Regions from separate parts of the Shewanella sp. BC20 genome, predicted to be linked through region 3. Evidence: predicted binding sites of a transcription regulator. Region 3 holds the regulator's gene; each other region holds the start of a gene.
The links. The regulator sigma-54, encoded in region 3, starts transcription at its own class of promoters, with help from an activator protein. The targets are predictions, from matches to a motif close to GTTGGCACGNNNNTNGNNT.
Positions count from the first base shown of each region.

Region 1 (3,283 bases), on a different contig from region 3:
TTTCTTTTGCAGGAACATCTGCGTATCGACCGGCTTTGGCGTCAACAGCTTGGACGTCAGCAAGGTTTAAAGTGGTTTGATACACAATTACATCTCCAAGACAAAGCACGAGCAGGACGAAGTGAGCAAGTCTTGGCTGATGATTTGGCGGCCATCTATTATAGGAATAAAAGCTGATTAGTTTAGAGAATCTTGGTGGTAATACTCTTAGACATAGTTACTGAGCAAGTTAGCGTTTGGCACCGTAATCAATATCATGTAGCTCTTTATCGCCGTTCAAAATTCGGTTAATGGTTTCTTGCTGCATCACGAGCAAGCGCCCATTGGTATCATTGGCTGCTTGGCTATCTTTGACCAACAATTGTAAGTTGTCCCAAGATATTTTTATTTGTGGCCTAAGGTGATCTGGCAGTGCTGAAATTAATCGTTTCATGCCAGCATTATCAGCATTGAAGCCAAGTATCTTAAGATACTCACTGCGTTGCTTTGCTCTTAATTCAAGCTTGTTACACAGTGCCGTTTGACGCTCATTATGAGCTAAGAGGGCATCATTATCTCTACGCTGCATTAACTCTCGTTGATGTTTTAGCATTGCTTTGAGTTGGCTATACCCATCGAGATCTTGACGAATGTCTCTGATCAAGTTTTGAACGAGTTCGCGTTTATTTCCTTGGCTATTTTCCATGTTGTATAAGTATCTTCTCAGCAATTTTATCCAAGCTTAATTCAAAGCTGTCGTTACTCATTGCCTGACGAATTGCGGCAACTTTATCCATATCCACATCAGAGACCGTTTGTAGCTCTTTATGGGTTTGTTCCAGTAATTGCCAATCGTCACTTATATCTTGCGTGTTTGAAGTAGATAAATGGTCTGAAACAAGCGTTTTTTTGAGCGTATCAACGCTTTTGCTCGTGTTAAAGCCAGCACTTAAGGTGCTGTTAATTTTATTAATTTCCATAGATGTTCATCGTCATAAATGGTCTGATAATAGATATAGGCGACCCAAATGGTATTTTCTAAAATAAAATTTTGATCTTTTACGTCTGTATTACAGACTAAAAGCGGGTTTGCACTTTGCCTTTTGCAACAGGATAAGCGGTAATAATTTTGCCAGAGCTTGCATTCCTAACTCTAATCGCGTCCCCTTGTTTACCCGCATCCATAGCAATTCCTAACATATTTGCATAAAAGGTGGGGCTTGCTGCCTCGATAATCACTTCATCCCCAATGTTGACAAGCCATGGAGTGCTTAAATTGCTCGATTTTATAGGTTTGTTTTTTCTTATTTTTCTGACTACTGCCTGGCCTAAAATATGCCTTTCATTAGTAATAATATCTTGATCTGATGCTGTGAGAGGCAACATTTTCCATTGAAGATTTTCTGCGCTGATCACTTCATCTCGCTCGAGGGTTTGATTTGTGACAGGAATATAGGCACTGAGATCAACTTTTGCACGAACATACAATGACCACCCTTCAGTATTGCAATTGACTTTGCGCTGGATCCTACCAAATGGAAGTCCTTTAGCGGCTTCAATATTCAGTGAAGTGCTGCAGGCTTTTAATTTTGCAGCACTTGATGGAATACGTAGTGAGATTTTTTTGCTGATCTTTGTGATCTCTTGTGTTTTTTGCCATCTCGCAATCTCGGCTGACAATGAATTTGTCGTTTGTTGAGATATTTGTTCAGTTGCAGAAGGCGTTCCTTTCGCCAATGCCTTGAGGGGAAGTAACAAGATACTTAATAGCACAATAAGGGAAAAATACTTTCCGTCCATTCTTAGGGGGGTCATTTAACCAACTGTTTTATATGTATAAATATATTGGCACGCAAATTGTAGGTTGCTTAGCCATCGATATTAATTTGGGCATACAGTACTAGGAGTCGAGATGGCTATCAACCTTGATAAAGCATTAGGAATACATCCTCAAACACTCAATTTCAGGGTGGAGAGAAGCAAGGTATTAGCAAGCAATTTAATCAATGCTGAGACTCCAGGGTATAAAGCCCGAGATTTGGATTTCAAGGCCGCCATGAAACATGTTGAAGCTGGTATGCCATTGAGTCAACAGTACAATCTTGCCTATCGCATGCCTTACCAAAACTCTGCTGATGATAATACTGTAGAGCTAGGAAAAGAACAGGCGAGATATTCACAGAATGTGATGGATTATCAAACGAGTTTGACATTTTTAAATATGAAAATAGCAGGTTTAAAGTCTGCCATTGAAGGTCGTTAGGAGCCTATATGTCATTTGGTGATATTTATCAAATTGCTGGTGCTGGCATGAATGCCCAAACCATACGTTTGAACACGGTTGCGAGTAACCTCGCTAACGCTGGTACTGCGGCTGAAAATCCAGAAGCCGCATATCGGGCCTTAAAACCTGTATTTGCGACTATTTATGATTCTACTCAACAAGGCGCAATTGGTGCTTCGATTGAGGTGAGCGATATAGTGCAGGCTGATGCCCCATTAGATATGCGCTATGAGCCGAATCATCCCTTTGCCAACGAACAAGGTTATGTCGCCTATTCCAACGTGAATACTATTGAAGAAATGGCCGACATGATGGCAGCAAGTCGCTCATTTGAAACTAGTGTAGAAGTAATGAACCGTGCGCGCTCTATGCAGCAGGGGTTATTACAATTAGGAAATAAATAACATGGAAGTGGCTAGTTCTAGCAATCGTTCAGCTCAAAATCCAGTGGGTGCTTTGGCCGCACCTGAAAATGATGCAGCATCATTAAAAAATGAATTTATGACCTTAATGATCGCGCAAATCAAGAATCAAGATCCCACTAAACCGCTAAACAGTGCTGAGTATATCTCTCAATTAGCGCAGTTTTCCCAGGTCGAAAGTTTAGAGGGAATGCGAAAGAATCAAGCAAACCAAATGGTCATGATGGAAAATTTAGGCATTGTGCAGTCAGCATCTTTGATTGGGAAGAATGCTATGGTGCCAGTGTCTGAGTTTGCGTTAGATGCTGAAAAGGTTGAGGGAAAAGTTTATTTGGAGAATGCAGTTGAATCTCTGGATATTGAAATAGTTAATTCTGAAGGGCAAGTCGTCCACACTCTACAACTAGGTGCGCAAACTCTGGGAGATATACGTTTTGCTATCGATCCTGAGGAGCTGGGATTAGCAAAAGGACAATATGAAATCAAAGCTAAGGCTATTGTTGGTGAAAATAGCCTTATTGCGCCCACTTATATTAAGGCTCCCATTGAGCGAATTCATTTTTCGAGTGCATCGGGCATGATGATGGCTGAAATGGGC
Region 1 covers NZ_NHRI01000014.1:10,674-13,956, reverse strand. Annotated here, with positions in the region: gene CBX96_RS14605 (hypothetical protein) at 1-177, shown strand, start outside; gene CBX96_RS14600 (flagellar protein FlgN) at 230-685, opposite strand; gene flgM (flagellar biosynthesis anti-sigma factor FlgM) at 675-959, opposite strand; gene flgA (flagellar basal body P-ring formation chaperone FlgA) at 1,057-1,779, opposite strand; gene flgB (flagellar basal body rod protein FlgB) at 1,892-2,242, shown strand; gene flgC (flagellar basal body rod protein FlgC) at 2,251-2,667, shown strand; gene CBX96_RS14575 (flagellar hook assembly protein FlgD) at 2,669-3,283, shown strand, end outside.
Region 1: flgB (flagellar basal body rod protein FlgB) is a predicted target of sigma-54. The motif match lies at 1,824-1,842, and genes of this name have one in related genera.

Region 2 (3,283 bases), on a different contig from region 3:
CTAGAGCTTGCTCTGTACCAGAATTCCATATCGCACTCTCCATAGGAATTGATTCCGCAGGCAATCCTATCGGTAACGCCAACAAGGTGAATGACTCAGATTTGTCTTGGTCAACTGCACTCACCACCTTAGTTGTCAAGTTGGTATTTGTGCCCGCAGGACGAATTGAAAGTAAATCAGAGATCATCCACAGCTCCACTCACTTGAGTTAATTGGTAGGCGGCCAAACCTGGTTGTTGCAACTTAAATCGGCCCATTTCTACGGCTAATTCATCACGAGCCAAGATTAACTCTTGGAGCACTTGATAATGAACCCGCTCTAATTCAGCCCGGGCAGCTCTCTGCTCAATATCATGAGTCTTACCCGCCTGTTGCAGTGCTTTAATCAACGCGATATTCACTTTTCGAACACTGTCCCAGTCCCGAGCATCAGCATATTGACGTAGGGCACTCGCATAACGCGCCCATTGCTTAGTTGAGATTTGCCCATCCCTCTCTGACATTAGTAATCACCTGAGTAATAGGAACCAGAGCTTCTGCACTATTTTCGACACTGGCACTCACCAGTTGTCGGCTACAAAAGTCATATAAACGATGCAAACTGATAGCAACCTCACCGCCATTCTCCAGATCCAGCATTGAATCCAATCCATGAACGATATTGAGGCATTTATGAATACTCACCCCTTTTGCCTCGAAACGCTGATATTCCATATGCCCCGTTGCTCGTTCTAATTCTTCTAACAAACCATCGAGCAGCATTCGCACCATATCGTGAGGTGTTGCTGCAGCAACTTGAGCATCTAAAGCGGTTTGCTTATAAGCATTAAATGGATCGTATTCATTTAACATTGATAAGTACTTCCTATGAGAACAACTGACTTGCAGAGTTGAATTGATTAATGGTGGACTCCATTGCCGTAAATTGAGCCAAATAGATTTGATACTTTTGGTTCATTTGGTAATCATGACGCGCCATACTGTCATTAACGCTTTTTATCTGTTTATTTAACGCTTCCTGCTTTTGATCAATATAGCCATTGAACTGTGTAAAAGGTTTTAGAATCTTTTCAATGCTTTTAATATAACTGTCGGGTCCCGAAAACATAGCTTCGACTTTTTCAGGCTCTCCTTTAAAACTATCGGTCAGCTTTGTGTCATCAATTTTAAGTTTTCCATCTCGTCCTACCTCAATCCCAATATCAGATAAACGCATGCCATTTGCAGCAGTGGCAAAGAGTGAATCACGTAGTCGAGACTGTAGTAAGCGGATGGAAGTGTCCCCTTTCAGCACGCCTATTTGCGCTTCACTGACAGCAGTCGTTTTATCTTCTTTATCTTTATCGGAAGAACTAGAGTCAGTATCTTTAACCCCCATGGAACGGGTTAATTGATTGATTTGTGTCATTATTGAATTAAATGAATCGACAAAATCCTTAACCGCTTTCTTGTTCGCTTCAAAATCATCAGTGACTTTAATTGCGCTACTTTCGCCAGCCGAATGAACCTTGATTAACTCAAGGCTCACACCATCGACCACATTCTCTAAGTAATTACTACTGCTGGTAATATTGATACCGTTTAACGTGAGTTCAGCGTCTTGAGCAACCCGACGTTCTGTCATCCCCCAGTCAGCACCGTTAAACTCAATCTTAATTTGATTTGCAGCACCTGATTCCTTAGAGGACAACATAAATTCGATTTGATTTCCCGTGCGAACGAGAGATGCTTGCACACCAGGATTTCCCACTTGTTTGTTGATTGCATCACGTAATTGGGATACTGAAATTGCAGCACCGCCATTGACCGTTGCTAAATCAATTTCCATATGTTTAGTTGGATCACTGCCAACTTGAATACTGATCACACCAGATGTTGGTAGCAGTTCATTTTCAGATGAATAGGTTTTCGTTAACTGATGTGCTTGTGCAAGCTTATGCACAGTTAAATCATAGCTCCCCTTAGGGGCATCTGGTTTAACTGTTGCAGTCGCATTTTCGCCAGTCACTGTGGCAATTTTTCCTTTTGCTGCATCGCCCCCAATTCCATTTAACTTAGTGGCCATTTTCTTTATATTATTTTCGAGCAGCGTATAAGCATCTAACTGTGTTTTACTTGCAGTTAGTTTGCCTTTGTAAAGTGAATCTTTGCCAGCGCGGTCAGCACCAATCAACTGTTGAGCAAATTGAGCCGCATTCATACCTGATATCATAACTACCTCCAACAAATTGATTAGCAAAACATATGCCAAAACCAAGACATTGTTTTTAAAGCTGATTAAATGGGTAAGCTCGCTAAAAATTACAACTCACTTCCGTAATTAAGCGTCAATCGGAAAGCTGCCTTCCACTACATTGACTAAACCTCTACCTCTGCATCATCAGATTGACCAATATGGATGATTTAACGAATAAAAAATGCCAGTCAGCTTAACTCACTGGCATAAATGCTAGATCTACAACCTTAAATGGCTGATGTGGATAGGGTTAGATTAACGAAGCAGCCCCATCACTAAACCAGTATTCTGGTTAGCAGAAGACAAGACAGTCGTACCAGCTTGAACAAGCAGTTGGTTACGCGTCATATTCGCTGATTCAACCGCAAAATCCGCATCCATAATACGGCCTGCTGCAGCTTTAGTGTTTTCAGTGACGCTGGCTAAGTTCGCCGCGGTATGGCCAAGACGGTTAATGTTAGCACCTAGGGTTGAACGAGCCGTGCCAACAGCCTTAATGTATGCATCAACATCTGTTATTGCCGCTGTCGCTTTAGCTGCATCCTTTAAGTCTCCGCCTACCGCTGTAGGTTTAGCACTTGTTACCGTTAATGTTTCTGTCGTCCCAGAACCAATTTGAAATTGGACGCCAGCCTCTAACTTAGTAAATAAATCATTACCTGCATAAGTTGTATTAGTCATGATACGAGCAGACTCTTTAATCAGCTCTTGGAACTCATCATCCAAGGCTTTCAAATCATCAGCAGAGTTCACACCGTTGGCCGCTTGAGTCGCCAGTTCTTTCTGACGGTTGGCGATTGTCGTTAACTCTTCTAGCGCACCGTCAGCCGTTTGCAACATTGACGTCGCATCCGAGATATTACGTGACGCTGTTTCCATGCCTTTTACGTTTGCGCTCATACGATTAGCAATTTGTAAACCGGCGGCATCATCAGAGGCACTATTGATGCGTAAACCCGTGGATAGACGCTCCATCGCATTCGTTAGTAGGTTGTTGCTTTTGTTTACCGCACCTTGTGCAACAATTGATGCGTAATTAGTGTGAAC
Region 2 covers NZ_NHRI01000026.1:56,063-59,345, forward strand. Annotated here, with positions in the region: gene CBX96_RS19895 (flagellar hook-length control protein FliK) at 1-187, opposite strand, end outside; gene CBX96_RS19900 (hypothetical protein) at 177-503, opposite strand; gene fliS (flagellar export chaperone FliS) at 472-852, opposite strand; gene fliD (flagellar filament capping protein FliD) at 866-2,212, opposite strand; partial or broken gene CBX96_RS19915 (flagellin) at 2,492-3,283, opposite strand, start outside.
Region 2: fliD (flagellar filament capping protein FliD) is a predicted target of sigma-54. The motif match lies at 2,234-2,252, and genes of this name have one in related genera.

Region 3 (3,283 bases):
ATCAACTACGTGCATTTTCTGCCGAAGGGGAAAACAGCAAGATTTTAGTGGCAACCGGTAATCCTGCGACGTATAGCCAGATCCTCGACGATGGACGCCCAGCTTCAGCGAGCGCGAAAGAAATTCGCTACGAAATGGCGACCCGCACCCTAACTTTGACGGGCTCAGCGAGCCTAGACCAAGCGGGTAGCCAAGTGACGGGTAACCTCATCCGTTACGATATTATTCAGCAAAAATTGATCGCTGAGAGTACGGGTAGCGGTGATGATCGCGTGATTACCATTATTCAACCTGATAACTATCAGGAAGAGATCAAGAACCAGCCCGCGGACAAACCTGTGAAAAAACAGGACTCTAAATGACCCAAATCACCTTAAAAGCACAGAATCTCGCTAAGAGTTATAAGAGTCGTCAGGTTGTGAAAGATGTCAGCCTGACGGTGAAAACGGGTCAAGTCGTCGGCTTACTCGGCCCAAACGGCGCAGGTAAAACCACCACCTTTTACATGGTCGTGGGCTTAGTCAAAAGCGATAAAGGCCATATCTTTATCGACGATGATGATTTAACCGCCGATCCCATGCACCTGCGCGCCCGTAAAGGCATTGGTTACCTGCCACAGGAAGCCAGTATCTTTCGCAAGCTGACCGTGCACGACAATATCATGGCGGTACTGCAAACCCGTAAAGAGCTCAATCGCGATCAACGCGAAGAAGAGCTGGAACATCTGCTCGAAGAGTTCCATATCACCCATATTCGCGATAGCCAAGGCATGTCGTTATCGGGCGGTGAACGTCGCCGTGTCGAAATTGCCCGCGCTTTAGCGGCCAATCCTAAGTTTATTCTGCTCGATGAACCCTTCGCCGGTGTCGACCCGATTTCGGTTATCGATATCAAGAAAATCATCGAACAACTCAAGAGCCGAGGCCTTGGGGTACTGATCACAGACCACAATGTGCGCGAGACCTTAGACGTCTGTGAACATGCCTACATTGTCAGTCACGGAAACCTGATTGCCGAAGGAACTCCCGCAGAGATCTTAGACAATCAGCAAGTTAGGGCTGTGTACTTAGGTGAACAATTCAGGCTATAGTTACTTAAACAGAGCCAATTAGCCTTGAATTTTGGCTTATAAGCGCCATCAATATGATACAAGCGGCCTAAATTCAAAATAATAACGTAGGGATCAGCGGTAACATGAAAGCGTCACTCCAGCTCAAACTGGGTCAACAGTTAACCATGACGCCACAACTCCAACAGGCCATTCGTCTGTTGCAATTGTCGTCATTGGAACTGCAGCAAGAGATCCAGCAAGCCTTAGACTCTAATCCTCTTCTCGAGCTGGAAGAGGAGCAATTCGACGCGCCTACCGAACGTAAGCAAGATATCGCCGATACCGACTTTAGCGAAACGACGGCCCAGCCACAGGAACAAGACAATTCCACCGTGGACATTGCCGAGTCGTTGACCAAAGAATCCCTGCCCGAAGAACTGCCCATGGACACCACTTGGGATGAAGTCTTTACCGCCTCGCCAAACTCAGGTTCTGGTGCCAGCCGTGAAGATGACATGCCCTTCCAAGGGGAAACTAGTGAAGGCCTGTACGAACATTTAGAATGGCAGAAAAACCTCACGCCCTTCTCTGAAACCGATTTAGCCATTGCCACCGCGATTATTGATGCCATCGACGATCAAGGTTATCTCACTCAAAGTACTGAAGATATCCTCGAAGCCATGGGCAATCCTGAGATAGAACTGGATGAAGTCGAAGCCGTACTCAAGCGAATTCAACACTTCGATCCCGTTGGTGTCGCCGCAAGGGATTTAAGCGAATGTCTGCTTATCCAACTCTCCCATTTTTCGCCGGATACCCCACACCTCGAAAACGCCCGAATGTTGATCAAAGATCATTTAGATCTGATCGCTACCCGCGACTTTAGGTTGTTGATGCGTAAGACCAAACTTAAAGAGGACGAGTTAAGGGACAGCATAGCGCTGATCCAAACCTTAAACCCTCGCCCAGGTTTGCTCATCACCCCTGTTGATGAAGAATATGTCATCCCCGATGTATCGGTGTCGAAGAAAAACGGTCGCTGGGTGGTCGAGTTAAATCCAGATTGCATGCCAAAAATCAATGTTAATCAGCAATATGCAGCCATGGCGCGCAGCACTAAAAGCCAAGCCGATAGCCAATTTATCCGCGGGCATCTGCAAGAAGCCAAGTGGTTTATCAAAAGCCTTGAAAGCCGTAACGAAACACTGCTCAAGGTGGCAAACTGCATAGTGCAATATCAACAGGGTTTCTTCGAATACGGTGAAGAAGCCATGAAACCTATGGTCCTGAACGATATCGCCGAGGCGGTAGAGATGCATGAGTCCACCATTTCACGGGTGACCACACAAAAATACATGCATACCCCAAAGGGACTTTTTGAACTAAAATATTTCTTCTCAAGCCACGTCGGGACTGATGATGGCGGTGAGTGCTCATCCACGGCAATCAGAGCCTTCATTAAGAAACTGGTTGCAGCGGAAAACCAGAAAAAACCATTAAGCGACAGCAAGATGGCACAGCTTCTGGCAGAACAGGGAATTAACGTTGCGCGCAGAACCATTGCGAAGTACCGAGAAGCGATGCTTATTCCCCCTTCCAATCAGCGTAAAAGTTTATAGCCTAAAGTGGAAATCGGAGGACGTTTATATGCAAATAAACCTGAGTGGACACCATATCGAGATTACTGAATCGTTACGGGCTTATGTTGAGGAAAAGTTTTCAAAACTTGAACGTCATTTCGAACAGATCAATAATGTGCACGTTGTGCTCAATGTTGAGAAAATGCAACAAATTGCCGAAGCGAGAATCAACCTCACCGGTGGTGAAGTCTTCGCGACTTCAGAGCATGCAGATATGTATGCTGCCATAGACGTCCTGATCGACAAGCTTGATCGTCAGGTTATTAAACACAAAGAGAAGTTAACAAAACACTAGCAATGGAACTTCGTACCATACTGCGGCCGGAATGCACGACCTGCGCCACTCCGGGCAGTAAGAAAAAGGTACTGGAACTTATCAGCGACTTAGCCGCTGCCCAGTACCCCACCCTCTCATCTCAAGAGATCTTCGAAAGCCTAGTGGCGCGCGAAAAGATGGGGAGCACAGGTATAGGTAACGGCATCGCCATTCCACATGGTCGATTAACCGATATAACACAACCCATAGCCATATTGGTGAAATGTGAGGAGCCGATAGCCTTTGATGCTATCGATAAACAACCTGTCGACATTT
Region 3 covers NZ_NHRI01000015.1:73,291-76,573, forward strand. Annotated here, with positions in the region: gene lptA (lipopolysaccharide transport periplasmic protein LptA) at 1-362, shown strand, start outside; gene lptB (LPS export ABC transporter ATP-binding protein) at 359-1,090, shown strand; gene CBX96_RS15595 (RNA polymerase factor sigma-54) at 1,195-2,670, shown strand; gene hpf (ribosome hibernation promoting factor) at 2,699-2,986, shown strand; gene ptsN (PTS IIA-like nitrogen regulatory protein PtsN) at 2,989-3,283, shown strand, end outside.